DNA from 3 places in the Mesorhizobium sp. USDA 4413 genome. Region 1 is predicted to be linked to each of the others. Evidence: predicted binding sites of a transcription regulator. Region 1 holds the regulator's gene; each other region holds the start of a gene.

Region 1 (9,695 bases):
GTTCATGTATCTGGGCGAGCTGGTGGAGTTCGACCGGACCGAGAAGATCTTCACCTCGCCCCGCGAGAAGCGCACGCAGGACTATATCACCGGCCGCTTCGGCTGAGCTCATACGAGGACATCATCATGGCCGAACATACCGTCGCCTCCTTCGACGAGGATCTGAGGCAGATCAGCCGGCTCATCAACGACATGGGTGACCTTGCCGGCTCGATGGTCGGCGCCTCGACCAAGGCGCTGCTCGAAAGCGACAATGCGCTGGCGCAGCGCGTCGTTTCCGACGACGCGATCATGGACGCAAGGCAGCGCGAGCTCGACGACCGCGCCATCACGCTGATCGCCAAGCGCCAGCCGATGGCGGACGATCTTCGCAACGTGGTCGGCTCGATCCGCATGGCGGGCGACCTCGAGCGCATCGGCGATCTCGCCAAGAACATCGCCAAGCGCGTCGGCTCGGTCGGCGTCAGCGCCGCGCCGCGCGACCTCACCCACTCGATCGATTCCATGGCGCAGATGGTGCTGATCCAGGTGCAGGGCGTGATCCAGGAATATACGGTGGGCGACGCTACGGCGCTGGCCAAGCTTCGCAACGACGACGAACGCATCGACGTCAAATACACATCCGTCTTCCGTGAGCTGTTGACCTACATGATGGAGGATCCGCGCAACATCACCGCTTGCACGCATCTTCTGTTCTGCGCCAAGAATCTGGAGCGCATTGGCGATCATGTGACCAACATCGCCGAGAACGCCTATTATGTGCTGACCGGCACGCAATTGCCCGCCAACCGTCCGAAGCAGGACGAGACGGCAATGTCGGCGCCGGCGGCCTGACGAAAAGGTTACCCCGATGATCGCGCCACGCATCATGGTGGTGGAGGACGAGGAGCCGCTGGGGGTGCTGCTCCGCTACAACCTCGAATCCGAGGGTTACCAAGTCGAAGTGGTGACCCGCGGCGACGAGGCCGAAATCCGCCTTCAGGAAAACGTTCCCGACCTGCTCGTGCTCGACTGGATGGTGCCGGCGGTTTCCGGCATCGAGCTTTGCCGGCGCCTCAGGATGCGGCCCGAGACCGAGCGGCTGCCGATCATCATGCTGACGGCGCGGGGCGAGGAAAGCGACCGCGTGCGCGGCCTTTCGACCGGCGCCGACGACTATCTGGTCAAGCCGTTCTCGACGCCGGAGTTCATGGCGCGCGTCAAGGCGCTGCTGCGCCGCGCCAAGCCGGAGGTGCTGTCCAGCGTGCTCAAGGTCGGCGACATCGTGCTCGACCGCGAATCGCACCGCGTCTACCGCAAGAAGAGCGAGATCAGGCTCGGCCCGACCGAGTTCCGGCTGCTCGAATTCATGATGCGGCATCCCGGCCGCGTGTTCTCGCGCAGCCAGCTGCTCGACAATGTCTGGGGCGAGACGATCTATATCGACGAGCGCACCGTGGACGTCCATGTCGGGCGCCTGCGCAAGGCGGTCAACAACGGCCGCATGCCGGACGTGATACGTACCATTCGGGGGGCGGGCTACGCGATCCGCGAGGACTAGGGATATCCTGATATTCAGGTGATGCCGGCCTGCGAATGGCGGCTTCCTGCGCTTCCGGTAATCACGTATCCAAAAGTACGCTCCGTTCCGGTTCTCGGAATCCACCATTCTCGACTCGGCTTGACCTGAATCTCAGGATATCCCAGCGCTCGCATTTTTCGGTCCTACTTAGGCCACGTTCTTCCCGACGGTGCCGGTTCTTGCCTGGCCTCCCGGCGCGAAAATCTCCTGGTCGACGAAGGTCAGCGCGCGCATGGCGCAGCCTTCGCGGATCAGCGGCAGCTCGTTCGGCTCGGTGTCGAAGGAGATCGATTCGGAGTGCTGGCCGCCGGCGGTCTGGGCGATCGCCTCCCTCAGCGCGGGCTCGATCAGGTCGAAGGCGGCCGCGCTGACGCCGACCATGGCGACGGGCGCCGGGTCGATCAGCGCGAACAGGCTGCCGAGGCCGAAGCCCAGCGCCTCGCCGGCCCGGCGATAGGCCTCGCGCTCGGGGCCGTCCTGTTGCCGGGCCTTCGCGGCAAGCGCGCGCATGTCGGCGTCGCCGACATCCGTCGGCGCGGCATCCTCGCTTATGCCCATGGCGCTGCGCCAGATGGCGTAATTGCCGGCATAGGCCTCGACGCAGCCGCGCCGGCCGCAGCGGCAAAGCGCGCCGCCGGGCCGGTGGATCATGTGCCCGAACTCACCGCCCGAGGAGTGCGTGCCGGTGAACAGCGCACCTTTCAGTACCAGACCCATGCCGATGCCGTGCGACAAGAGGATTGCGATGAAGTCGTCGCGATAGCGTTCAGGATCGCGCCATTGCAGCGCCACCGCCATCATGTTGCAGTCGTTCTCCATTGTGGCGGGGATGCCGAATTCCTTCTCCAGGATGTCGGCAAAGGGGATGTCGGTCAGCGGCGTGATCGGCGACCACAGCATGACGCGTGAATGGGTATCGGTGATGCCCTGAATGCCCATGGCGATGCGGGCGACGCTGCCGACGTCAAGGTCGGGATCATGCAGCCGGCGCCGGACGATCGCCAGGCATTCGCCGATCAGCTCGTCGCGCGGCATGACGAGCGTGTCCAGGCGCAGCTGCTCCTCGGCAACCACCTGGCCGGCATAGTCGATCACAGCGACCGACAGGAAGTTCAGCGACAACACCACGGTCAGCACAGCGGCGGCTTCGGGATTCAACGCCAGGCCGATCTGCGGCCGGCCGCGTTTCAACGCCGTCGGCTCGCTGGCCTTGCTTTCGCTGAGAATGCCCTCCTGGATCAGGTCGGCGGAGATCGCCGAAATGGTTGAGTGGCTAAGCCCGGTGGTGGCGGCAATCTCCGTGCGCGACGGCTGGCCGGCGCGGCGCACCGCCGAAATCACCATGGCGCGGTTGCGCCGGCGCAAATCGTCGTGGCGGATTCCCACCGACATTGTCTCGCACGTCCTCCCGAGTCATCGCGGCCTTGTGATGATGCCATGGCCTGTCGCTGACACGCTAGACGGTTCACCATTTACCGAAAACGGCGAACCGTTCGTCTTTTTGGTCCGACGCAATTCCGGGCGGAAAAACCACTGCGCACTTTTCCTGGGATTGCTTGTCGATTGTGGCAGAACCCCGGGTCCATGTCATTATTTATTGCGGACGCCGAAAAAAATACCTGAACCCATCAAAACCCATCAAGATCGCGGTTGACAGCGTCGTTTTACTGGACCACTATTTTTTTGAGGCTCGAAAAAAAGCCTCTGTACCGGCCTTCGGGCCAGTCTGGGTCGCGCCATACGGAGCGCAGGGAGGATATCATGAAGAAATTCGCAGCCGCCATCCTGGCGGGCGTTGCCATGTCGCTGACGCTGGCGTCGGTCGCCGAGGCGAAGGACAAGGTGATCGGCGTGTCGTGGTCGAATTTCCAGGAAGAGCGCTGGAAGACCGACGAAGCGGCTATGAAGGCCGCCATCGAGGCCGCCGGCGACAAGTATATTTCGGCCGACGCGCAGTCCAATCCGGGCAAGCAACTGACCGATGTCGAAAGCCTGATCTCGCAGGGCGCCAATGCGCTGATCATCCTGGCGCAGGATGCCTCGGCGATCGGCCCGGCGGTGCAGAAGGCGCTCGACGAGGGCATCCCGGTCGTCGGCTACGACCGGCTGATCGAAAACAAGGACGTGTTCTACCTGACCTTCGACAACAAGGAAGTCGGCCGCATGCAGGCCCGCGAGGTGTTCAAGGTGAAACCCGAAGGCAACTACGTCTTCATCAAGGGCTCGGGCGCCGATCCGAACGCCGACTTCCTGTTCTCGGGTTCCATGGAAGTTCTGAAGGACGCGATCGACAGCGGCAAGATCAAGAATGTCGGCGAGGCCTATACCGACGGCTGGCTGCCGGCCAACGCGCAGAAGAACATGGAGCAGTTCCTGACCGCCAACGACAACAAGGTTGACGCGGTCGTGGCGGCCAATGACGGCACCGCTGGCGGCGTCGTCGCTGCGCTGACGGCTCAAGGGTTGGCCGGCACCGTTCCGGTCTCCGGCCAGGATGGCGACCACGCGGCGCTCAACCGCATCGCGCTCGGCACGCAGACCGTGTCCGTGTGGAAGGACGCTCGCGAGCTCGGCAAGAACGCCGCCGAGATCGCTTCGCAGCTCGCCGACGGCAAGAAAATGGGCGACATCGCCGGCGCCAAGGACTTCACCACGCCTGGCGGAAACACCGTCAAGTCGCTGTTCCTGACGCCCGTCGCGATCACCAAGGACAATCTCAACGTCGTCATCGACGCGGGCTGGATCAAGAAGGACGAAGTCTGCGCGGGCGTGCCCGCCGGCAGCGTCAAGGTCTGCAACTGAGTTTGCCGACTTTCGACCGAAATCCTGCGCCGCAGGCTGGAGCGGTTCAATGAACCGCTCCAGCTCTCTGCTGCCGCAATCCCGGACGGAAACCCGCTTACGCGCCTTTCCCGGGATTTGCTTTAAAGCCGCGGCGTTTTCTCAAAAGATTTGTGTTTCCGCCTCTGGCGGATAGCTTCTAGGCTTGGCCAGGCATCCGCGCCAGCCGGCGGGAGGAAATCATGACCGACACGACGTCCATGCAACCGGCGGACACCGCGCGCGCGTCAGAACTCGGCGCCGTCGCCAGGTTCCTGAAGGCGACCGAGCTCGACACCCGCATGCTCGGCATGATCGGCGCGCTGCTCCTGATCTGGATCGGGCTGCATGTGATCTCCAGCCTGCGGCTTGGCGTCAATCCGCTCGACTTCGACAGCCGCACCTTCCTCACGCCGCGCAATCTCTGGAACCTGTCGGTGCAGACGTCGGCCGTGGCGATCATGGCCTCCGGCATGGTGCTGGTCATCGTCATGCGCAACATCGACCTGTCCGTCGGATCGGCCGAAGGCGTGATCGGCATGGTCATGGGCTTTGCCCAGGCGCATTTCCTGGTTCGCTTCGTCGGGCTTGAGCTCGGCAACCCGTGGATCTGGGTGCTGGCATTGCTGATCGGCCTGGCGCTCGGCCTCATCATCGGCGCCTTCCAGGGCTTCATCATTGCCTATCTCGAAGTGCCGGCCTTCATCGTCACGCTAGGCGGATTGCTGGTATGGCGGGGCGCTGCCTGGTGGGTCACCAGCGGCCAGACCGTTGCGCCGCTCGATGCCACCTTCCAGTTGATGGGCGGCGGCCCGGCGGGCTCGATCGGCGCCACATGGAGCTGGGTCGTCGGCATCGTCGCCTGCCTGGCTGTCATCTTCATGCATTTCAACGGCCGCGTCCAGCGCAAGCGCTTCCGCTTCCCGCTGCGCCCGGTCTGGGCCGAGACGCTGCTTGCCACGGTCACCTGCGCGATCATTCTGGGTGCCGTGTGGCTCGCCAACTCCTATCCGTGGCCGGTCGGCATCGTGAACCGCTACGCCGCCGCCAACAACATCACTGTCCCCGAAGGCGGGCTGTTCATCGCGCATGGCATCGCCATTCCGGTGCTGATGGCGGTCGCCGTCGGCCTGATCATGACCTTCGTCACCAAGCGCACGCGCTTCGGCCGCTATGTCTTTGCCATCGGCGGCAATCCGGAAGCGGCTAACCTCGCCGGCATCAACACGCGCTGGATCACCATGAAGGTGTTCATGATCATGGGCGTTCTGGCGACGATCGCGGCGGCGATCTCGTCGGCCAGGCAGAATTCGTCCACCAATGCGCTCGGAACGCTCGACGAGCTGCTGGTCATCGCCGCGGCCGTCATCGGCGGCACTTCGCTCGCCGGCGGTTCGGGCACCGTGCTCGGCGCCATGCTCGGCGCGCTTCTGATGCAGTCGCTGCAGTCCGGCATGGTGCTGCTCGGCGTGGACTCGCCGCTGCAGAGCATCGTCGTGGGCGCCGTGCTGGTCGTCGCGGTGTGGCTCGACACCCTCTATCGCAAGCGCGTCTGAGCAGGGAGGAAGATGATCATGGCTGACAAGACCGCTCCCGCCGGCGTTCCGCTGGTCGACATGCGCAACATCTCGATCGCCTTCGGCGGCATCCGCGCCGTCGACGATGCCTCCGTCAATCTTTTCCCCGGCGAAGTGATGGCGCTGCTCGGCCACAATGGCGCCGGCAAGTCGACGCTGATCAAGATCCTGTCCGGCGCCTACAAGCGTGACGGCGGACAGATCTTCATCAATGGCGAAGAGGCTTCGATCTCCAACCCGCGCGACGCCAAGAAATACGGCATCGAGACGATCTACCAGACGCTGGCGCTGGCCGATAATGTCGATGCCGCCGCCAACCTCTTCCTCGGCCGCGAGCTGATGACCGGCTGGGGCACGCTGGACGACGCCGCCATGGAAGCCGAGGCGCGCAAGGTGATGGGCCGACTCAATCCACGTTTCCAGCGCTTCAAGGAGCCGGTCATCAAGCTGTCGGGCGGACAGCGGCAGTCTGTGGCGATAGCGCGCGCGATCCTGTTCAACGCCCGCATCCTGATCATGGACGAGCCGACGGCGGCGCTCGGCCCGCAGGAGACGGCGCAGGTCGGCGAACTGGTCAAGCAGCTCAAGGCCGACGGCATCGGCATCTTCCTGATCAGCCACGACATCCACGACGTGTTCGAGCTCGCCGACCGGGTCTGCGTGATGAAGAACGGCCAGGTGGTTGGCACCGCCCGCACGACCGATGTCACCCAGGACGAGGTGCTCGGCATGATCATCCTCGGCAAATGCCCGCCCGGCGCGATTCCCGGTCCCGGAGCGCTGAAAATAGCGGCATAAGCCGGATGGGTAGCCGGCTAATTGACGGCCGCGTGATGGACCAGCCGGGGTGATGATTTGACCGCGCCATTGTGTTGGCGCGGAGACTTGCCCATAAAGATCGTCGACCGTCCACGGGCCGCATCCTTGATTTGAAGAAGCTTTTTCCCATCCTCGCCTTTGTCGCCGTCGCGCTGATCAGCCTGACGATGGCGGGGTTCGCTTATTTCGCGACACAGGAGGCGGCTCGGATCAAGTTCGAGGGTATCGCCGATGACGCGCTTAACAGAATCGAGAGCCGCATAGACCTGCATCTGTCGCTGCTGCGCTCGACGCAGGCGCTGTTCGATGCCCGCAACGGCGATATCACGCGCGGCGAATTCAAGGCTTTCTTCAGTGCGCTCGACATCGACGACGATTTCGCGGGGCTTCGCGGCATCGGCTTCCTGAGGCTCGCAAAGACAGGCGACGAGGCGGCAGTCGAACGCGATATCCTGCACGACCTCGGGTCGGCGCACCCGATCTACCCCGCGACGACCCAGCAATGGCGCACGCCGATCGTGCTGTTCGAGCCGCTCGATACGTCCAACCAGTCGATCATCGGCTTCGACATGTTCACCGAGCCGGTACGGCGCGAGGCGATCGAAAAGGCGATGGCCGACGACCAGCAGCATGCGAGCGGCATCGTCCAGCTCGGCCAGGGCGCCGGCGTGACACAGACCTTCACCGGATTCCTGGTTTTCGTTCGGCTGAACGTCGAAACCGCGCCCGAGGTGATCAATGCAAGCCGCTCCTCCACAGCCGGCTTTCTCTACGCTGCCTTCCGCGCGCAAGATCTGTTCCAGGTCGCGCTCAGCCACTCGCCGCTGCTGCCGGTCAATGTCGAGGTCTATGACGGCAAGCCCGAGGACGGCAATCTTCTGTTCCGTTCGGAAGCGCCGCCGGCAGAACGCATCGGAGCGAAGCTTCTGGCGCGTCGCGATATCGTTGTCGCGGGCCGGCCCTGGACCGTGTTGTTCAGGCCGACAAGCGCCTTCGACCCGCCGTCCTCGCGCGCCATTCCGGTAATGCTCGGGCTGTTCGGCCTTCTGCTCGCCGGTGCCATCGCGCTGGTGGCGCGCTACCAGGAACGCGCCTATGAGGCGAAATCGGCGCTGCACGAGGCGACCAAAAAGAGCCTGCTGGAAAAGGACCTGATCCTGCAGGAGATGAAGCACCGCATCAAGAATTCGATCACCCGCGTGCTGGCGATCGCGCGGCAGACCGCCTCGCAAGCCACCGACGTCAATGAGTTTTCGGCTTCGTTCTCGGCGCGCCTCCAGGCCATGGCGGCATCGCAGGACATGCTGACGCGCTCGCGGTGGCAGAAGGCCGATCTTGGCGACCTGCTGCGCACCGAACTCGGGCAGGTGTTCGGCAAGGATCTTCCCGAAGGGGTGCTGTCGGGGCCGGAGGTGCTGCTCGACGAGACGACGACGCAAGCGCTCGGGCTGACTTTCCACGAACTCGCCACCAACGCGCTGAAATACGGCGAAGCCGGCAGCTCGATGGGCGCGCTTAAAGTCGACTGGAGCCTCGAACAGCAAGGCCGAACGCTGGTGCTCAACTGGCGCGAGACAGGGCAGGAAAAACTGGAGACGCCGGCCAAGACCGGCTTCGGCACCAAGCTGATAGACCTCAATGTCACGCGCGAATTGCGCGGCACGATCGCGCGCGACTATCGCGACGATGGACTGAAGGTGGAGATAAGGATTCCGCTGATGCCGTGAGCGGCGGCGCCCGGGGGCCGGCGATCACGTGTTCAAGCACAACAAATCGGGCATAGAAATGGAGGCCGGATTGCCGGCCTCCAGTGACTGTTCAATGCAATTCCGGGCGGAGCGAACCGCAGCGCATTCCTGGAATTGTTCTGTCTTCAGATCAGTTGCACCGGGCGGTGTAGATCGTGCCGTCATGACGGCGATACTGGCAATAGCCGTTGCGCAGGTTGCGAACCAGGAGGCCCGATCCGGCGCCGACAGCCGCGCCGATCAGCGCACCCTTGCCGCCGCCGACCAGGCCGCCCACACCGGCGCCGATCAGACCGCCGCCGACGACATCCTGCTCGGTCGTGGTGCAGCCGCTGACGGCGACCACGGCAACCATGGCAATGATCATCTTCCGCATAAAATTGCTCCTCACTTTTGTCCTCACTTTTGGCAGTGCCAACAGCCGTTTAGCACGAAAAAACAGCCTCTGCCTGCCCGATCTTACTGTTGTTTAAGATAGTCTTTTTCGGGGTGCTCGGCATTCGACGCGACGAGGGTGCCGGAAACCTCCAGCGATGCGGCCAGCGTGCCGTCGGGCCGCACATTCCAGACGATCTGGTCATAATCGTCCTCCAGCGCCGGATCGACGGTGAGGCATTCGCCGACAATATGAGGGGCCTGACCTTGCAAGTCGCCGAGGGCGAACGGCCTTTCGGCGGCGCAGGCCTGCGCGGTCTCGAAGACGCTGACGGGCACTTCGAGTTCTCGGCAATCCGTCATCGTGCTCGAACAGCCGACGACGAAAAGCAGTGCGGCGATGTGTTCCATGGCTCCAAACCTCTCGCCGCAGACAACGATTGTCTGCGAACGAAAGTTCCGGGCCCGGAGCGTCGAACGGATTACAGGCGACGCTGCAAAGGTTTGCTTGATCCCGCGCGGGTCAGAACAATTGCCACGCCGCGGTCACGGCCATGGCGGCCAGAAGCGCGATCGCGCTCAGGCGGAGCGGGAGATGCCACGATCGCGGCACCGGCGGCGGCTCGGCATCCTGGAAGCCGCTCATCGAGACGCGGGCGGCCTGTTCCAGCCTGTTCATGTCGGCGACCATCGTGTCGTCAGTCTCCAAGGTCGCGGTGGGCCGCGGATGGATATCCGGCGCATCTAGCCGGGAGCACAGAATCCGACTTTATGGTGAACAGCCGGTTAAAGACC
Region 2 (9,695 bases), 1.4 Mb from region 1:
CCATCGAGCCGACCGAGCTGATCGACCCGACGGTGGGCGCCGAGCGGCTGCTTTATCGGCTGTTCCATGAGCATGGCGTGCGGGTTTTCAGCAGTGTGCCGGTCGCCGATCAGTGTTCCTGCTCACGCGACAAGATCCGCGGCATCCTCGAAGGCTTTTCGGCCGAGGAGATCAAGGAGTCGACCGAGGACGGCGGCATCCATGTCGCCTGTGAGTTCTGCTCGACGCAATACGACTTCGACCCGGCCGAATTTGCGGCGGACTAACGCCTCCTCCTTCTCCCCGTTTTACGGGGAGAGGGAGCCAATCGCCTAATTCACCGTCCTCTTCGTTCCCGGCATGTCGAGCGAGAAAGCCGGAATGGCGATATCGAACGTCTCGCCCCTGCCGTTGCGCATCGTGTAGTGGCCGACCATGATGCCCGACGGCGTCGAGAGCGGGCAGCCTGAAGTGTATTGATAGCTGTCGCCCGGATTGAGTTCCGGCTGATCGCCGACGACGCCGGCGCCGCGGACCTCCTCGACCCGGCCCTGGCCGTCCGTGATGTGCCAATAGCGCGATAAAAGCTGCACGAATTCGTCGGAGCGGTTGTCGATCGTCACCTGATAGCCCCACACATAGCGGTTCTGGGACGGATCGGAGCGGTCCTCCAGATAGAAGGGCCTGACCAGCACTTCGATGTTGCGCGTCACTGCGCGATACATGGGCCACTCCGGTTGCCGCCGCGGAACATTCGTCGCGCTTCGCTGTTGGACGCGCAGCGCCGACCATCCTTCCAGCCTTGTAGCGCACGTGCCGAAAAACAATGTCATTTAAGTGACACATGACAATGTTGGTGTGCACAAACGGTGCCGGGCGACTCGGGCGCTCTGTCGACTGATGAAACGGCCGCGTGCGGCCTAGAGCAATTCCGGGAAAACTGTGAGCGGTTTTCCGTCTGGAATTGCTTGAAAACAAAGAGATAGAGCAGGTCGCCGTTTCCCACAAACGGTGAAACGCCCTATCGGGAGTGACCAGATCTCGATGGAACTGACTATCGCAGCCGGCCTGGCTTCCTCAGCCCTTCTCCTCTCCAACCTCGCCAGCATCCTGCTCGCCTCGTCGCGGCTGAAAAGGCGGCATGTCATTGCGCCGCCCGACGGCGCGCAACCGGTCTCGATCATCGTTCCTTCTCGTGGCGTCGAGCCGTTCACCCAGGAGACCCTGCAGCGCGCCTTCTCGCTCGACTGGCCTCGCTATGAGCTGATCTTCTGCGTCGCGCATGCCGAGGACCCGGTAGTGCGGCTCATCGATGCGGCGATCGCGCGCCATCCCAAGGTTCCGGCGCGGCTCCTGATCGGCGACGACCGCATCAGCGCCAATCCCAAGCTCAACAACTGCGTCAAGGGCTGGCAGGCGGCGCGGCACGACTGGGTGATCCTCGCCGATTCCAACGTGCTGATGCCCAAGGACTATGTCCAGCATCTGGTCGCGGCGTGGCGGCCGGATACCGGCCTCGTCTGCTCGACGCCGATCGGTTCACGGCCGGACGGTTTTTGGGCTGAAGTCGAGTGCGCCTTCCTCAACACGCTGCAGGCGCGCTGGCAGTATGCCGGCGAGGCGCTCGGCCTCGGCTTCGCCCAAGGCAAGAGCATGCTGTGGAACAAGCCGATGCTCGATGCAAACGGCGGCATCCAGGCTTTGGCCGCCGAGATCGCCGAGGATGCGGCGGCCACCAAACTGGTCAATGGGATTGGCCTTCACGTCCGTCTCGTCGCCTCGCCCTTCGAGCAGCCGCTGGGCCAGCGCACCTTCGCCGAAATCTGGTCCCGGCAAGCGCGCTGGGCGCGGCTGCGTCGCGTCACCTTCCCGCTTTTCTTTGCGCCCGAGATTCTGACCGGCGCGGTCGTGCCGCTGATTTTCGCGCTGATCGCGGCGGCAAGCGCCGGCGTCGGCCTGCCTACCACGGCGCTTTGCGTGCTGGCGGTCGCCTATGTGCCGGAATGTCTGCTCGCCCGGTCCAAGGGCTGGTACCTGTCGCCGCGCAGCATCACCGCGATGATCGCGCGCGACGTCATGCTTCCCGCCATCTGGGCGCGCGGCTGGCTCGGCGGCGCGGTCGAGTGGCGCGGCAACGCCATGACCATCCGCAGCAAGGCGATAACCGAGCTGGAGGAGATCGCGTGAGCCAGGGCTGACGCGTTCTCCTGTCCAATTTGCAGCTTGCTTCCTACTTGGCCGCCCTCAGCGCCTGCTCGATGTCCTCCAGCAGATCGTCGGTGTCCTCCAGGCCGACGGAAAGCCGGAGTGTACCCGGTCCTATGCCGAGTTCGGCCCGCGCGTCGTCGCTGAGGTTCTTGTGCGTCGTCGTCGCCGGGTGGGTGATCAGGCTCTTGGCGTCGCCGAGATTGTTCGAGATCAGCACGATGTCGAGCGCGTTCTGGAAGGCGAAGGCCGCCTGCTTGCCGCCCTTGACGTCGAGGCAGATCAGCGTCGAGCCGCCAGACATCTGCCTCTTCACGACATCCGCCTGCGGATGATCGGTCCGGCCCGGATAGATGACGCGGGCGATCTCCGGTCGGCCGGCGAGGAAATCGGCTATCTTGCCGGCGCTCTCGGTCTGCTGACGCACGCGCAGCGGCAGTGTCTCCAGGCCTTTGAGCAGCGTCCAGGCGTTGAAGGGCGAGAGGCTTGGGCCGGTGTGGCGGAAATAGTCGTGCAGGTTCTCGTCGATCCACTTCTTGTCCGAAAGGATGACGCCGCCGAGGCAGCGGCCCTGGCCGTCTATATGCTTGGTCGCCGAATAGACGACGACATGGGCGCCGAGCTGCAAGGGCTTCTGCTGCAGCGGCGTGGCGAAGACATTGTCGACGATGACGCGCGCGCCGATCGAATTGGCGAGCTTGGCGACCGCGGCAATGTCGACCACCTCCAGTGTCGGATTGGTCGGGCTTTCGAGGAAGAACAGCTTGGTGTTCGGCCTTACCGCCTTTTCCCAATTGGCGATATCAGTGCCGTCGATGAGCGCTGCCTGGATGCCGTAGCGCGGCGCCAGCGTCTCCACCACCCAGCGGCAGGAACCGAACAGCGCGCGCGCCGCGACGATGTGATCCCCGGCCTTGACGCTGCAGAGCAGGGCGGCAGAAACGGCGGCCATGCCGGAGGCGGTGGCGCGGGCATCCTCGGCGCCTTCCAGCGCGCACATGCGCTTCTCGAACATGTCGACGGTCGGGTTGGCGTAGCGCGAATAGATGAAGCCCGGCTCCTCGCCCTTGAAGCGGGCTTCCGCCGCCTGGGCCGTCTCGTAGACATAGCCCTGGGTAAGGTACATCGCCTCGGCGGTCTCGCCATATTGCGAACGCAGCGTTCCGCCATGCACGAGTGCCGTCTGAGGTTTCCAATTGCGCTTCTTGGTGCTCATAGCCTTGCTTCCAGACACAAAAAAACCGGCCGCGAAGTCGCAACCGGTCCATATAGCCTTGCGGCTCGACGGTCCTTTAGCGACTTGTTTAACGTGGCTGCAAGCCGACCGGCCAAATCACCACGGGATAACGACCCTTTAGACCCCTGCCGCGCTTGCGTCAATTGCCGGCTTCATTAAGAGGGTTGTACCAGCCGGGCGGCAAGAGCCTCCTCAGGTCCTCGCCCGGCCTTGTGAACGGAGCCAGCCTTTGCGGCAGACAGGCATTCTTCCGGATCAGGACATCGCGGCGCTGTTCGAGGCCAATGCGCTGAAGTCGCCGCGCGCGCTCGACACCGACCAGATCCAGCCGGCGAGCCTCGATCTGAGGCTCGGCGACAAAGCCTATCGCGTGCGCGCATCCTTCCTGCCGGGTCCCGACCATCTGGTCGCCGACAAGCTCGAGCGGCTGAAGCTGCACGAGATCGACCTCACCCGGGGCGCGGTGCTGGAAACCGGCTGCGTCTATATCGTGCCGCTGCTCGAAAGCCTGGCGCTGCCTGCGAACGTGTCGGCCTCGGCCAATCCCAAGAGCTCGACCGGGCGGCTGGATATTTTCACGCGCGTCATGACCGACCGCGGCCACGAGTTCGACAAGATCGCCGCCGGCTATCAGGGGCCGCTCTATCTCGAGGTCAGCCCGCGCACCTTCCCGATCGTCGTGCGGGCCGGCTCGCGGCTGTCGCAGATCCGCTTCCGCACCGGCAATGCGGTGCTCTCCGAGAGCGAGTTGCGCGACCTGCATCGCGCCGAGATGCTCGTCGCCACCGAGCCGCCCAACATTTCCGGCGGCGGCATCGCGCTCTCCATCGACCTTGACGGCGACAAGGACGGCCTTGTCGGCTATCGCGGCAAGCACCACACCGGCCTTGTCGACGTCGACAAGCGCGCCGCGCAGGATGTTGTCGATTTCTGGGAGCCGATCTACAAGAGCGGTGCGGGCGAGCTGGTTCTCGATCCGGACGAATTCTACATCCTTGTCAGCCGTGAGGCGGTGCATGTGCCGCCGCTCTACGCCGCCGAGATGACGCCCTTCGATCCGCTGGTCGGCGAGTTCCGCGTCCACTATGCCGGCTTCTTCGATCCGGGCTTCGGCCATTCCGCCGCCGGCGGCAGCGGCAGCCGCGCCGTGCTCGAAGTGCGCAGCCACGAGGTGCCTTTCATCCTCGACCACGGCCAAATCGTCGGCCGCCTCGTCTACGAGCACATGCTGAAGCGTCCGCAGGCGCTTTACGGCACCGATCTCGGCTCGAACTATCAGGCGCAGGGCCTCAAGCTCTCCAAGCATTTCCGCGCCACGCGCTGAGGTCGGCGCAGGCTTGGGCACCGAAGGTTCAGCCGCGAAACAGAAACTCCTTCGCTGCGCCCAGGCAGGCGTGAAAGTGGCCGATGAAAAGCAACTCGCGCACACTCAGGCGCTTCCTGCCCCAAAATCCCGGAGTCAGCTTCGTCTGATCAAGCGGAGAGCTTGAGCCTGCCCCTACCGGAAACAACTGCTTGTCCAGGCATCCGAGCACATAGGCTCGCGCGGAGTCGATGCCACAGGCTTTGGCCCTGTCGTTCAAGTTGTCGCCGCGCAACGCGAACGTCATACGATCCGTGTTGCGCATCAGAAAGCTCGCTTGCGCTTTCGAATAGCCGGTGGCCAGAAGCCGGGTCGTCATCTTCGATCGGGCCTGGCTGTAGGACTCCGGGCTGCACTTCCCGGCGCTATAAGCCGTGGAGGACATGCAGGCGAGGGCGATCGCCGAGACTGTCAACGAGACGCCGATCCGCTTCCGGTCCATTTGCTTCCCGGCCTCGGCGCTGCCTCACAGCGCCTTGACCGCCACCGTCACCGGCTTTTCGATCTCCAGCGGATTGCGCAGCGGCAGGCCGAAATCCGGCGCCTCGATCTCGAACGTGTCGCCCGCCTCCGTCCGGACGCCGTCGGCGAAGGAGAGCGTCGCGGTGCCGAACATGTGCACATGCACGTCGCCCGGCTGGCGGAAGGCCGAATATTTGAAATGGTGGTGCTCGAGATTGGCGATGGTGTGCGACATGTTCGCCTCCCCCGACAGGAACGGCTTTTCCCAGAGCAGCTTGCCGTCGCGCCAAATGCGCGACGCGCCGCGTATATCGGCCGGCAGGTCGCCGATCAGTATCTCGGGGCCGAACGAGGCGTTGCGCAGCTTGGAATGGGCGAGGAACAGATAGTTCACCCGCTCCGTCACGTGGTCGGAAAACTCGTTGGACAGCGTGAAGCCGACGCGGAACGGCGCGCCGTCGTCGCCGATGACATAGATGCCGGCGATCTCCGGCTCCTCGCCGCCGTCCTGCGCGAAGGCTGGCGACATCAGCGGCGCGCCGGGCGCCACCGCCATCGTGCCGTTGCCCTTGTAGAACCATTCCGGCTGCACGCCGACCTGGCCCTTGGCGGGCTTGCCGCCTTCGAGCCCCATGCGGAACATCTTCATGGAATCGGTGAGTTCCTCCTCGCCGCCCTCGCTGAGCTTCTTGTGCATGGAATCGCGCGTCGCCGCGGAGCCGAGATGGGTGAGGCCCGTGCCGGTGAGATGCAGATGCGCCGGGTCCGGATGGTTGATCGGCGAGACCAGCCTGCCCCTCTTGTAGACGGCATCGAGATCGATCGTCTCGCCATAGCCCTTGCGCTCGATCAGCGCTTCGAGCCCGGTGCCGGTGCGCGCGGCCTCCATGGCCAGCGAGTAGACGCTGCGCGCGCCGTTGATGACCCTGGTCTTGCCGCCGCCATTGCGGGCGACGACGCGGATCGTCTCGGCGTCGTCGAGGATCTGGGAGATCAGCATGTTCAATCCTCTCTCATTTCTGTCGGCTGCCTGCGGGCGAGCCTTACCGGGCGCGGCGTGGAGCGATCCACGCCGCGGTTGAAACTCTTCGTCCGGATTGCGCTCGCGAGCCTGGTCCTTGTCGGGACTTCTTGACGCCGACGGGCTGCCGGCGGCTTCGCGATCTGAAACCCGTATGCCTCCTGAACCTTGTTCCGGCTCTTAAGCCTTGTTCTTGTTGTAGACGTCGAAGATGACGGCGCCGAGCAGCACCAGGCCCTTGACCACCTGCTGCCAGTCGACATTGACGCCCATGATCGACATCCCGTTGTTCATCACGCCCATGATGAAGCCGCCGACCACGGCACCGATCACCTGGCCGACGCCGCCCATTGCCGAGGCGCCGCCGATGAAGACGGCCGCGATGACGTCGAGCTCGCTGCCAAGACCGGCGGCCGGCACGGCCTGGCCGAGGCGCGCGGCGATGATCAGGCCGCCCAGCGCCGAGAGCACGCCCATATTGATGAAGACGAGCAGCGTCAGCCTTTCGGTGTTGATGCCCGAGAGCTGCGCGGCCTTGGCGTTGCCTCCCATGGCGTAGATGCGGCGGCCGATGGTCATGCGCTTGGTGACGAAGACGAACAGCGAGATCAGCACGCCCATCACCAGCAATACGACCGGCAGGCCCCTGTAGCTGGCGAACTGGAAGACCAGGAACAGCGCCAGTGCGCTGCCGACCAGCGTCTTGATCACGAACAGCGGGAAGGGCTCCGCCTCATAGCCATGACGCTCGCGCTTGCGCCGCGTCCTGAAGCCGAAATAGGCGTAGGCGAGCACCGCGATCAGGCCGAGCACGATCGTCGTCATGTGCAGCGTCAGGCCGCTGCCGACGATGGTCTTGCCCGCGGCGTTGACCGTCGGCGGAATCAGCGTCAGCGGACCGATGACGTCCGGGATGAAGCCCGAGCTCAGCGCCTTGAAGCTGTCCGGCAGCGGCCCGACCGAGGAACCGCCGCCAAGCAGCGCCTGGCAGATGCCGCGGAAGATCAGCATGCCGGCAAGCGTCACGATGAAGCTCGGTATCCGGTGATAGGCGATCCAGTAGCCTTGCGCGGCGCCGATCAGCGCGCCGACGATCAGGCACACGATCGACACCACCAGCGGATTCGAGAATATGCCGAGCGGCCAGATCACCATCATCATCGCCGCAAGCGCGCCGATGAAGCCTGCCACCGATCCCACGCTGAGATCGATATAGCCGGCGACGATCACCAAGAGCATGCCGAGCGCCATCACGATGATGAACGAGTTCTGCTGCACCAGGTTTGAGAGGTTGACCGGTTTGAACAGCGTTCCCGACGTCGTGTACTGGAAGAACAGCATGATGACGATCAGCGCGATGATCAAGCCGTATTCGCGCAGGTTCGTCGTCAGCGCCGAGACGGCGATGCGCTGTCCCTGCTTGACGTCTTCGGCGACGCCGCTCTGCGGCGCGGGAGCGCTTTCTGTGCTCATGATGCCTTTTTTCCTTCTCCCCGAACGATGGCGCGCATGATTTTTTCCTGGCTGGCGTCGCTTGCCGCCATCTCGCCGACGATGCGTCCTTCGTTCATGACATAAATGCGGTCGGTGATGCCGAGCAGTTCAGGCATTTCCGACGAGATGACGATGATCGCTTTGCCCTCGGCGGCGAGGCGCGCGATGATCGTATAGATTTCGTACTTGGCGCCGACGTCAATGCCGCGCGTCGGCTCGTCGAGGATCAAAACTTCCGGATCGGCGAACAGCCATTTCGACAGCACCACCTTCTGTTGGTTTCCGCCCGAGAGATTGCCGGTCAGCTGGTAGACGCTGGAGGCGCGGATGTTGGTCTTCTTGCGGTAGTCGTTGGCGACGCTCATCTCGCGCATGTCGTCGATGACGCCGCGGCTGGAAACGCCGGAGAGATTGGCCAAGGTCACATTGTGCTTGATGTGGTCGATCAGGTTGAGGCCATAGGTCTTACGGTCCTCGGTGACATAGGCGATGCGGTTCTCCACCGCCTTGCTCACCGATGAGAGGTCGAGCGGCTTGCCCCTGAGCAGCACGTCGCCGGTGATGTGCCGGCCATAGGAGCGGCCGAACAGGCTCATCGCGAATTCGGTGCGGCCGGCGCCCATCAGCCCGGCAATGCCCACCACCTCGCCCTTGCGCACATTGAGATTGACGTTCTTGATCACCTGCCGTTCGGCATGGATCGGATGGTAGACCGACCAATCCTTCACCTCGAAGATGACCTCGCCGATCTGCGGCTCGCGCGGCGGATAGCGATCGTCGAGCGAGCGGCCGACCATCGAGGTGATGATGCGGTCTTCCGAGATGTCCTTCCTGGGCAAGGTCTCGATGGTGCGCCCGTCGCGGATCACCGTCACCTGGTCGGCGACACGGCTTACTTCGTTGAGCTTGTGCGAGATCAGGATCGAGGTCATGCCCTGGCGCTTGAACTCGAGCAGGAGGTCGAGCAACGCCTGGCTGTCCTTCTCGCTGAGCGAAGCCGTCGGCTCGTCGAGGATCAGGAGCTTCACTTCCTTGCTCAGCGCCTTAGCGATCTCGACCAGCTGCTGCTTGCCGACGCCGATATTGGTGATCAGCGTCTTGGGATCCTCGTTGAGCCCGACTTTCTTGAGCAGGGCGGCCGTGCGCGTTTCGTTGGCGTCCCAGTCAATGACGCCGTAGCTGGCATGCTCGTTGCCGAGGAAGATGTTTTCCGTGATCGACAGCATCGGCACCAGGGCAAGCTCCTGGTGGATGATGACGATGCCGATATGCTCGCTGTCGTGAATGCCCTTGAAGTTGCATTCCTGGCCGCGGAAGATGATCTGGCCATCATAGGTGCCGGATGGATAGACGCCCGACAGCACCTTCATCAGGGTCGACTTGCCCGCGCCGTTCTCGCCGACGATGGCGTGGATCTCACCTTCCTCGACGCTGAGATTGACGTTCGACAGCGCCTTCACGCCGGGGAACGTCTTGGTGATGTCGCGCATCTCCAAAATCGTCGAGGCCATCAGGATCTGCTCCCTGGCGCACGGCTCCCAAATCGGTGTCGATTGTGGAAAAGGCCCATGCGCGAAATCAACATACTGCGGCGGCTTCGCGTTCCGGATCGGCGCGTGACGCTGCAGAAGCCGGCAAAAACAATACCGGGGTCGGTTCTGAACGAAAAGGGGTCCTGCGGTCGCGCAGAACCCCTTCCTGTAAGGCTGGATTACTTCAGCTCGTCGGCCTTGATGTAGCCGGAGTCGACGACCAGCGCCTTATAGTTCGACTTGTCGACCTCATGCGGCGTCAAAAGGATCGAGGGAACGACCTTGACGTCGTTGTTGTAGGTCTTGGTGTCGAGACCTTCAGGCTTGCCGCCGGAGAGCACCTTGTCGACCAGCTCGACGGTCGCCTTGGCCAGCTCGCGAGTATCCTTGAACACGGTCGAA
Region 3 (9,695 bases), 810 kb from region 1:
CTGATTGGCGCCACGCTTGGGTCGCTGGTGGCGGCTGCCAAGCTTTCGCATCGCGGCGGATTGAGATTTATCGGCGAGAGCTACACCACCGTCTTCCGCGGCGAACCGGAACTTTTGATTATCTACCTATTCTACTATGGCGGCACCCAGGTTCTGACCGGCGTGGCGAGGTCGACCGGATCGATCGGCTCGACCGACATTTTGAACATGCCGAGCTTCCTGGGCGGCGTGCTTGCGGTCGGCATCATTTCCGGCGCTTACCAGGCCGAGGTTTTTCGCGGGTCGTTCCTGGCCATTCACCGCGGCGAGCTGGAAGCGGCCCGCGCCTACGGCATGTCGGCCTGGCTGCGGTTTCGCCTCGTGATCATGCCGCAGGTCCTGCGCCTCGCGGTGCCGGGGCTGGGCAATGTCTGGCAGTTGACCATCAAGGATTCGGCGCTGATCTCGGTCACCGGCGTCGCCGAGCTGATGCTCACGGCCAACAAGGCCGCGCGCTCGACGCATCACTCGCTGCTTTTCTACACGCTCGCCGGCATCCTTTACTTGGTGATGACGTCGATCTCGACGCCGATCTTCGACCGGGCCGAGCGCTACACCTCGCGCAGTTTCACGCGGCCGAAGTGAGAGGTGGCGGTGGAGTTTGATTTCTATCTTTCGACCATATGGAGCGTGCTCAAGGCGCTGCCGCTGACGCTCGAGATCTGGTTCTTCGGCATCGCCTTCGGGCTCGTCATCGCCACCGGCCTGACCTGGCTGCGGGCTTCCGGCTACAAATTGGGCGAATATTTCACCCGCGCCTATGTCTTCGTCTTCCGCGGCTCGCCGCTCTTGGTGCAGCTCTACCTGATCTATTTCGGGCTCTCGCAGTTCGATTTCGTCCGCCACAGCCCGATCCTGTGGCCGATCCTGCGCGATCCGATGTATTGCACGATCGTCGCCATGGCCTTGAACACAGCCGCCTATGAGAGCGAGATTTTCCGCGGCGCACTGCGGGCGGTGCCGGTCGGCCAGATCGAGGCGGCCAAGGCGTTCGGCATGTCGGCCTTCACCCGTTTTCGCCTCGTCACGCTGCCGATCGCGCTGCGGCTCGCCTTGCCGGCCTATTCGACCGAGATCATCCTGATGACCAAGGCGACCGCGCTCGCCTCCGTGGTCACCATCATGGAGATGATGGGAACGGCGCAGAAGATCCAGCACGACACGTTCCGGCCGATCGAGGTGCTGACCTGCGCCGGCGTGATCTACCTGCTGCTCAACCTGTCGATCGCCCGGCTGTTTGCCTGGGTCGAATATCGGCTTTCGCCGCATCTGCGTCCCCCGCCCGAGCAGAACCAGCTGGCCAAACCCGTCCCGGAGGTGTTGTGATGTCGGCAAATGTCGCCGCTGCTGCGAAAGCGGCGCCGTCCTCTGACGAGACGCCCGCGATCAGCGTCAAGGACCTGCGCAAATGCTTTGGCGATCATGAGGTGCTCAAGGGCATCTCGCTCGAAGCGCACAAGGGCGATGTCATCTCGATCCTCGGCTCCTCGGGCTCCGGCAAGAGCACGATGCTGCGCTGTATCAATCTCCTGGAGACCCCGGATTCGGGCGAAGTGCGGGTGGATGGCGAGCTCATCAAGATGAAGCGCGGGCGCGACGGTCACCAGATGCCGGCCGATATCCGCCAGGTGGAGCGGATCCGCGCCAACCTCGCCATGGTTTTCCAGAGCTTCAATCTCTGGTCGCATATGACGGTGCTGGAAAACCTCGTCGCCGCGCCGACGCATGTGCTGAAGCGCCCGCGCGCCGAGTGCCTGGAGCAGGCCGAGGCGCTGCTGAAGCGCGTCGGCATATGGGAGCGCCGCAACTACTATCCGCCGCACATGTCGGGCGGCCAGCAGCAGCGCGCGGCAATCGCCCGCGCCCTGGCGATGAACCCCAAGGTGATGCTGTTCGACGAGCCGACCTCCGCGCTCGATCCGGAATTGGTCGGCGAGGTGCTGCGCGTCATGCGCTCGCTCGCCGAAGAAGGACGCACCATGCTGGTCGTCACCCACGAAATGGGTTTTGCCCGCGACGTCTCGAGCAAGGTGATGTTCCTGCACAAAGGCGAGGTGGATTCGGTGGGCGAGCCGAAAGAAATGTTCGCCAGGCCGCCGACGCCGCAGTTCAAGCAGTTCATCGCCAACTTCAGCAAGTGAAGCGCTGCCTCACCTTCTCCCCTTGTGGGAGAAGGTGGCCGCGAAGCGGCCGGATGAGGGGTGCTGGAAGAAACGAGGCACTGAAGAATAGGATGCTTCCAGCGCCCATTTCGTCATCGTAGCGCTCCTTCCAACACCCCTCATCCGTCTCGGCGCTGCGCACCGAGCCACCTTCTCCCACAAGGGGAGAAGGGCAAGGCGCTAGATCATGTCCGAGAGATCGGAAAACGCCATCGCCTTGCGCAGCACCTCGGCGAAGCGTTCGCCGGCGATTTCCTTGTCGCCGCTGTTGTCGATCGAGGTCACGTCCGATCCCGTCAGCTTGACGCTGGTGCTGCGCGCCAGGCGGACAAGCACCTCGCCACGCGATTCGCGGCCGCGCGCGGCCAGCCGCTCGGCGAGGATCTCCGGCGCCGCCGTGATCTCGACAACGGCCAGATTGGCGTAGCGCTCGCGCAGCGCCGGGATGACCGCGCGGGACACGTTGGCGACCGCCACATGGCCGTTCGCCACGGCCCAGTCGACATCGGCCGGCAGGCCGTAGCGCAGGCCATGCGCATCCCAGCACAACGAGAAGGCGCCGTCGGCCTCCGCTTCGGCGAAGGCGGCATCGGCCAGCGTGTCGTGATCCTCGCTTGCCGTATCGCTCGGCCTGGTGATGACGCGGCGCACGAATTCCAGCCGCGTCTCGCCGGCAAAGCGCGCCTTGGCGTAGCTGATCAGCGTATCCTTGCCGGCACCGCTCGGGCCGACCACCGCGACGAAGACGCCGTGGCGGATCGGCAGGCTCTCGGCCAGCTCGCGCTCGATGAGGGCCGAGACCATCATGCGACCCGGCTGCCCTGGCGCCACACCGTGCGCACGACCGGCACATGGTCGTCCACGCGCACGCGCACGAGGTCGGCACGGCGGCCCGGCTCGATAACGCCGCGGTCGGTGAGGCCGACCGCCTCGGCCGGGTTCTTCGACACCATGGCGACCGCTTGCGGCAGCGAAATCCCTTCGACGACATCACCGAGGAAGAAGGCCGACTGGATCAGGCTGAAGGGGATGTAGTCTGAGGACAGGATGTCGAGCAGGCCGTCGGCGGCAAGCGTGCGCGCCGAGACATTGCCGGAATGCGAGGCGCCGCGCATGACGTTCGGCGCGCCCATCAGCACGCCGAGGCCCGCCGCCTTCGAGGCCTTGGCCGCTTCTTCCGTCGTCGGGAACTCGGCGACGCGCACGCCCTGCTCGACCGCTTCGTCGACATGGCCGGCGGTTGCATCGTCGTGGCTCGCCAGCACGATGCCGCGCCCATGGCAGGCGGCCGAGATGAAGACACGGTTCGGACCGGAATTGCGGGCCGATTCCGCCATCCGCTTCTCGCAGAATTTCTGGAAATCGCGGTCGGTCAGCTTCAGCTTGCGCTGGTAGTAATAGGCATAAGTCTCAAGATTGACGAACTGGCGCTGTCCAGGCGCATGGTCCATCAGCGAGGCGAGCTTCACCCGCTCGTCGGTCTCGAAATTGGCGAAGGCCTCGAGGCAATCGGGTGCGGAAACCTCGCAGCGCAGGTGGATGAAATGGTCGGCCCTGAGCCGATCCTGGCGCACGCTGTCCTCGATCGCGTCGGCCAGCTTGCGCACGTCGTCGGACTTCAGGTCGGCGTCCTCGTCCATGCCGACGCGCAAGGCGTCGAGCACGGTGGTGATGCCGGCCGTCGCGACCTGGGCATCATGGGCAAGCACGGCGGCGATCGGGTTCCAGCGCACTTTCGGGCGCGGCGCGTAATGGCCCTCGAGATGGTCGGTGTGCAGCTCGACAAGACCCGGGATGATGTAGTCTCCGCCCATGTCCTCGCCGGCGCGGGCGGCCCCCGGCTCTATGGCGGCAATCAGGCCGTCGCGCAACAGAAGCGAGCCCTCGACGATTTCGTCGGGCAGCACGATGCGGGCATTGGTGAGAACGGTTTCGGCGGTCATCTCGGGCGGTCCTATCTCGAACGGTCGGCGATCAAATCAGAGCAGTTCCAGGAAAAGTGCTTTGCGGTTTTCCATCCGGAATTGCGTAAAAACTAAAGACAGGGCGGTTCAGCGTTTCCGCTGATCCGCCCTAGGCGGTTTTGCGGGCCGGGCTGCGGCCAAGCGCATGGTGGGAAAGCACCATGAACGGGGCGCCGGGCTCGCTTTCGACGAACAATGTCAGCGCATCCACCGGCACCGGCTGCCGCAGCACATCTGAAAACAGGCCGTCTATCGCCGCGCGCAGCCGTGGGCTTTCCTCCGGTCCGACGCGCCCCGACAGCGTCATGTGGAAGCGGAACGTGTCGAAGACGTAAGGATAGCCCCACTGGCAGAGGTTGCGGAACTCGTCCGGCTTCAGCGCATCGGGGCTGCGGCGCTCGATCTCGGCCTCGGTCAGCGGCGCGCGGAATCGATCGAAGGCGCGCACCACCTCGCCGGCGAAATCGTTGAGCGGCGCGAACTGCGTTTCCGGCACCAGCGCGAAGAAGCCGTCGATCTGGCCGACGACCAGGCGCGGAATAACGACCGGCGGCGTCGCCTCGGCGAAACTGTCGAGCGCGGCGCGCAGCGAGGCTTCCGTCTCGTTTGGCGCCAGCCGGAACGGCGCCTTCAGCGTGGCATGGAACCCGTAACGCCTGGCGGAGGCGGTGTGGAAGGCGACTTCCGCGGCCGACAGATCGCCCACGGCCTCCACCGGCCGCGTCGCCGTGCCGAACGGGTCGCGGCCCAGCCAGTTGGCGGCAATGCGCGCCAGCTGCTCGTCCTGCCCGGGGGTGTAGTAGATGGCGTAGCGCATCGGCGTTCCTCGTCAAGCGCGCTGCGCCCCGAAGGATCATGCGACGCGCTTCAAGTCATTGTTTCGGCAAGTCGTGGACCCAAAAACGCCGGAGCGCTTGCGGCGACATGCAGCGGAACCGCTGCCATAGGTGATTTCCATGACGGATTGACGAAGCTTCATGGGTTTTCGAAGGCAAGTCCAGCACAGAGCGCGTTAGCCGACGATTTTTCCGGACTGGACCAATCCGCCGGTCAGGCCTTCATCAGCCATTCGTGCTCGGCCGCGTTGTGGAATTTCCACGTCCGCTTCGGTCCGGCCATGACGTTGAGGTAATAGAGGTCGTAGCCGTGGCAGGCCGCGCAGGGGTGGTAGCCCTTCGGCACCAGCACGACATCGCCGTCCTCGATCGCCATCGCCTCGTCCAGCTCGCGCACGCCGTTGCGGTCGGCATCGGTGTAGACGCGCTGGAAGGCAAAGCCCTGCGGCGGGTTGAGGCGGTGGTAATAGGTCTCCTCGAGATAGGATTCGGCCGGCAAATTATCCTGGTCGTGCTTGTGCGGCGGATAGCTGGAGGTATGGCCGCCGGGCGTGATGACCTCGACCACCAGCAGCGAATCCGCCGGCTTGCCCTCGGGCAGGATGTTGGTGACGTAGCGCGTGTTGGTGCCCTTGCCGCGCACTTCCTGGCCGAGATCGTCCGGTCCGATGACGCGCACCGGCAGTCCGCCGCCAAGACCGGGCGCCGAGCAGACGGCGAGCTCCAGCTCGGTGTCGGCGGTCACCGACCAGTCGGCGCCTTGCGGCACATAGACCGACCAGGGCTTGCCTTCGAAGGGCGACATGCGCTCGCCCAGCAGGCCGAGATCCTTGCCGCCGGCCGACGCCTTGCCCTTGCCGGTGACGAAGACCAGGCAGACCTCGCGCTCGCCCGTCTTGCCGGACGCCGTCTCGCCGGGACGAAGCCGATGCAGATCGAAGCCGACATAGGTCCAGCCGGCGCTCTGTGGCGTGACGTGGGCGACGTGGCCATGGCCCTTGTCGGCCTTGACGAGAAGTTTCGACATGCTGGCCTCCTTTGGATCATTCCTTCGGCTCGGCCGGAGGCTTCGTCTCCTCGGCCGGCCTGTAGAGATAGAAAAACTGCCACACGGCGTAGCCGGCGAAGCCGAGCGCGATGACGCCCCAGAACGGCGTGCCGGACGCAAACTCGATCACCGACCAAACAAGGCAGACCGCCACGACGGCGATGCGGCGCCAAAGTGGCCGGAAGAAGGGGTGCTCATAGTCTTTCATCACGCCAATCCAGGATTTTGCCCAAGCGCACCAGATAGACCGGGCGCCTCGACTAATCCACTGTTCAGGCCGGAAAGCCTTGCGTCTCCACCGTGTAGCCTGCAGCCGTCATCACCCGCATCAGCTCCTTATGGCCGACCTGAGCCATCCTGATCGGCGGGTTCTTCTTCGGGTCCTGCTCGGCCTCGACCACGAACCAGCCTTCATAGCCGTAGTCGGCGAAGCGCTGGACGATGGCGCCGAAGTCGAGCGAGCCGTCGCCCGGCACGGTGAAGGCGCCGAGCGCCACGGCATCGAGGAAGGACTGTTTCGAGCGGTTCAACCCGTCGATCACACCCATGCGGACATCCTTCACATGGACGTGGTTGATGCGCTTGTGGTGTTTGTCGATGGCGCGCAGCACGTCGCCGCCAGCGAATGCGAGATGGCCAGCGTCGAGCAAAAGCGGAATGCCTTCACCGGAGTTGCGCATGAAGGCGTCGAGCTCCGGCTCGGTCTCGACCACCGCCGCCATGTGGTGGTGGTAGGAAAGCGGCATGCCCTGCTCGGCGCACCATTCGCCGAATTCGGTGACGCGCCGGCCATAGGCCCTCATCTCGTCGTCTGAAAGCTTCGGCTTGGTGGCCAGAGGCTTGGAGCGGTCGCCCTGGATGGAGCGGCCGACCTCGCCATAGACGATGCAGGGCGCGTCGACCGCCTTGAACAGGTCGATCATCGGCTGGATGCGGTCCTTGTTCTTCGCCAAATGCTCGTCGACCAGCGTGCCGGAGAACCAGCCGCCGCAAAGCGTCACGTCCGCCTCCTTCAAGATCGGCAGCATCACCTTCGGGTCGTTGGGGAAGCGGCGGCCCATCTCCATGCCGGTGAAGCCGGCCGAGCGCGACTGGCGCAGGCATTCCTCCAGCGACACATCATCGCTCAGCTCCACGAGATCGTCGTTCCACCACGCGATGGGGGACATGCCCAGTTTGGCTTTCAAGTCGTCACTCCAATGTCGGTTCGTTGTGAGGCCGGTTCAGCCCTGGCGGCTGCCCACGGCTTCCTCATATTTCTTGCGCGCGGCATTGACCTGCGGTCTCGACGAGACCTGCGGCACGGCGACATCCCACCAATGGCCGCCGGCCTCGGTCGAGACCAGCGGATCGGTGTCAATGACCAGCACGGTGGTCTTGTCGTTCTTCTTCGCCTTGGCCAACGCCGTTTCCAGTTCGGCGATCGACGCCACCTTCTCGGCGACGGCACCTAGGCTTGCCGCATGCGCGGCGAAGTCGACATCGGGCACCACCTCGTGGCGCGCGTCCTTGAGCAGATTGTTGAAGTTGGCGCCGCCGGTCGCCATCTGCAGCCGGTTGATGCAGCCGAAGCCCCGATTGTCGAGGAGCACGATGGTGAGCTTTAGGCCAAGCATCACCGAGGTGGCGATCTCGGAATTGAGCATCAAATAGGAGCCGTCGCCGACCATGACGACTACCTCCTGGTCGGGCTTCGCCATCTTCACGCCGAGGCCCCCGGCGATCTCGTAGCCCATGGTCGAGAAGCCGTATTCGGCGTGGTAGGAGCCCGGCGCGCCTGCCTGCCAGAGCTTGTGCAACTCGCCCGGCAAGCCGCCGGCGGCATGCAGCAAGGTGACCCCAGAACCCATGGCGCGCTGGACAGCGCCGATCACCTGCGCGTCGGACGGATAGGCCACGTTGGTCGAGGCCGTTACCTTGGCGGCGGCGGCCTGCCACTCCGTCTTGCCTTTCAGGGCATTGTCAGTCCAGGCGCTCGGCGCCTTCCAGCCCTTCAGCGCGGCACTCAGTTCGGAAAGCCCTTCGGCCGCATCTGCGACCAGCGGCAGCGCCCAGTGCTTGCCTGCGTCGAAGACCTGGGTATTGAGCCCGATGATGGTGCGGCCGGCATTCTTGAACAGCGCCCAGGAGCCGGTGGTGAAGTCCTGCAGGCGTGTGCCGACAGCAAGCACGACATCAGCCTCCTCCGCCAGCCGGTTGGCGGCGGAGGTGCCGGTGACGCCGACGGCGGCCATGTTGAGCGGATGATCGTCGGGCAGCGAAGATTTGCCGCCTTGCGTCTCGCAGACGGGAATGCCGGCGCCCTGCACCAGTTTCGCCAGTTCGCCGGAAGCCTGCGAGTAGAGGACGCCGCCGCCGGCGATCACCAGCGGCTTCTTGGCGCCCCTCAGCGCCGCGACGGCCGCCGCCAGCTCATTGCGGTCCGGGCGCAGCCGGCGCGGCGCCCAGACGCGCTCGACGAACAGGCTCTCGGGATAGTCGTAAGCCTCGGCCTGCACGTCCTGGCAGAGCGAGAGCGTGACCGGGCCGCATTCGGCCGGATCGGTCAGCACCTGCATGGCGCGGTTCAGCGCCGGGATGATCTGCTCCGGGCGCGTGATGCGGTCGAAATAGCGCGACACAGGGCGGAAGCAGTCGTTAACGCTCGCCGTGCCGTCGGAGAAGTCCTCCGCCTGCTGCAGCACCGGGTCCGGCAGGCGGTTGGCGAAGACATCGCCCGGCAAGAACAGGACGGGCAACCGGTTGACATGGGCGAGCGCGGCGGCCGTCACCATGTTGAGCGCGCCGGGGCCGATCGAAGAGGTCGCGGCCATGAAGCGGCGGCGGAAATTGGCCTTGCCATAAGCGATCGCGGCATGCGCCATCGCTTGCTCGTTATGGGCGCGGAAGGTCGGCAGCTCGTCGCGCACCTGATAGAGCGCCTCGCCGATGCCGGCGACATTGCCATGGCCGAAGATCGCCCAGACGCCGCCGAAGATCGGCACCGTCTTGCCGTCGATCTCGGTCATTTGCCGGCTGAGAAAGCGGGTCAGCGCCTGCGCCATGGTCAGGCGGATTGTCTTGCTCATGGTGTTTCCTCCGCAATCCTTCGCCGGTCTTGTTATGCGGCCTTGCGGCCGCGCGCGGCAAGCCACGCCTCCGTCAGCTGCTCGAAACGCGCCGCCATGTCGGCGACCGCCTCGTCATCCGACATCTTGCCGGCCAGCCATTGTTCGGCGGCGTTGACGAAGATGGTGCGACCGACGGCAAATCCCTTGACGATCGGCGCCTTGGCGGTTGCCGCGAAGGCCGCCACCAGCTCGTCCTGCGGCGCCTCCAGCCCGAGCAGCACGACGCCTCGGCACCACGGATCGTTCCTGACGATCACCTGTTCGATCTTTGCCCAGGCGCCTGCCGAAGCCTGCGGCTCCAGCTTCCACCAATCGGGCTTGATGCCCAGCGCATAGAGCTCTTCCAGCGCGCGCGGAATGGTGGTGTCGTCGAGCTTGCCGTGCTTGCCGGCGATGATCTCGACCAGCAGTTCCCGGCCGACTTTCCGCGCCGCCTCGAACAGCGCGCGCAGCTTCTGCTGCTGCTCGCTCTTCAGCGCTTCCGGGTCGTCCGGATGATAGAAGCACAGGCATTTGATGCAGTGGTCGACCGGCCA

The links. The regulator PhoB, encoded in region 1, activates phosphate uptake and scavenging genes when phosphate is short. The targets are predictions, from matches to a motif close to TGTCATNNANCTGTCAT.
Region 2: ACVMIM_RS08055 (ceramide glucosyltransferase) is a predicted target of PhoB. The motif match lies at 807-823, and genes of this name have one in related genera.
Region 3: ACVMIM_RS05145 (DUF1045 domain-containing protein) is a predicted target of PhoB. The motif match lies at 5,122-5,138, and genes of this name have one in related genera.

The regions. Positions count from the first base shown of each region.
Region 1 covers NZ_JBVPRP010000001.1:191,226-200,920, reverse strand. The annotation lists gene pstB (phosphate ABC transporter ATP-binding protein PstB) at 1-106, shown strand, start outside; gene phoU (phosphate signaling complex protein PhoU) at 127-834, shown strand; gene phoB (phosphate regulon transcriptional regulator PhoB) at 851-1,540, shown strand; gene ACVMIM_RS00990 (ROK family protein) at 1,709-2,953, opposite strand; gene xylF (D-xylose ABC transporter substrate-binding protein) at 3,323-4,363, shown strand; gene ACVMIM_RS00980 (sugar ABC transporter permease) at 4,585-5,937, shown strand; gene ACVMIM_RS00975 (ATP-binding cassette domain-containing protein) at 5,956-6,756, shown strand; gene ACVMIM_RS00970 (CHASE domain-containing protein) at 6,888-8,504, shown strand; gene ACVMIM_RS00965 (YMGG-like glycine zipper-containing protein) at 8,656-8,901, opposite strand; gene ACVMIM_RS00960 (hypothetical protein) at 8,985-9,311, opposite strand; gene ACVMIM_RS00955 (hypothetical protein) at 9,424-9,591, opposite strand.
Region 2 covers NZ_JBVPRP010000001.1:1,635,589-1,645,283, forward strand. The annotation lists gene ACVMIM_RS08045 (Hsp33 family molecular chaperone) at 1-266, shown strand, start outside; gene apaG (Co2+/Mg2+ efflux protein ApaG) at 312-704, opposite strand; gene ACVMIM_RS08055 (ceramide glucosyltransferase) at 1,024-2,166, shown strand; gene ACVMIM_RS08060 (O-succinylhomoserine sulfhydrylase) at 2,210-3,400, opposite strand; SAM riboswitch at 3,457-3,534, opposite strand; gene ACVMIM_RS08065 (2'-deoxycytidine 5'-triphosphate deaminase) at 3,651-4,745, shown strand; gene ACVMIM_RS08070 (hypothetical protein) at 4,774-5,226, opposite strand; gene araD1 (AraD1 family protein) at 5,251-6,246, opposite strand; gene mmsB (multiple monosaccharide ABC transporter permease) at 6,448-7,740, opposite strand; gene mmsA (multiple monosaccharide ABC transporter ATP-binding protein) at 7,737-9,272, opposite strand; gene chvE (multiple monosaccharide ABC transporter substrate-binding protein) at 9,473-9,695, opposite strand, start outside.
Region 3 covers NZ_JBVPRP010000001.1:1,005,188-1,014,882, forward strand. The annotation lists gene ACVMIM_RS05120 (ABC transporter permease) at 1-624, shown strand, start outside; gene ACVMIM_RS05125 (ABC transporter permease) at 628-1,365, shown strand; gene ACVMIM_RS05130 (ABC transporter ATP-binding protein) at 1,365-2,180, shown strand; gene phnN (phosphonate metabolism protein/1,5-bisphosphokinase (PRPP-forming) PhnN) at 2,382-3,008, opposite strand; gene ACVMIM_RS05140 (alpha-D-ribose 1-methylphosphonate 5-triphosphate diphosphatase) at 3,005-4,144, opposite strand; gene ACVMIM_RS05145 (DUF1045 domain-containing protein) at 4,275-4,982, opposite strand; gene iolB (5-deoxy-glucuronate isomerase) at 5,216-6,028, opposite strand; gene ACVMIM_RS05155 (DUF3329 domain-containing protein) at 6,045-6,257, opposite strand; gene iolE (myo-inosose-2 dehydratase) at 6,322-7,236, opposite strand; gene iolD (3D-(3,5/4)-trihydroxycyclohexane-1,2-dione acylhydrolase (decyclizing)) at 7,273-9,117, opposite strand; gene ACVMIM_RS05170 (bifunctional 5-dehydro-2-deoxygluconokinase/5-dehydro-2-deoxyphosphogluconate aldolase) at 9,150-9,695, opposite strand, start outside.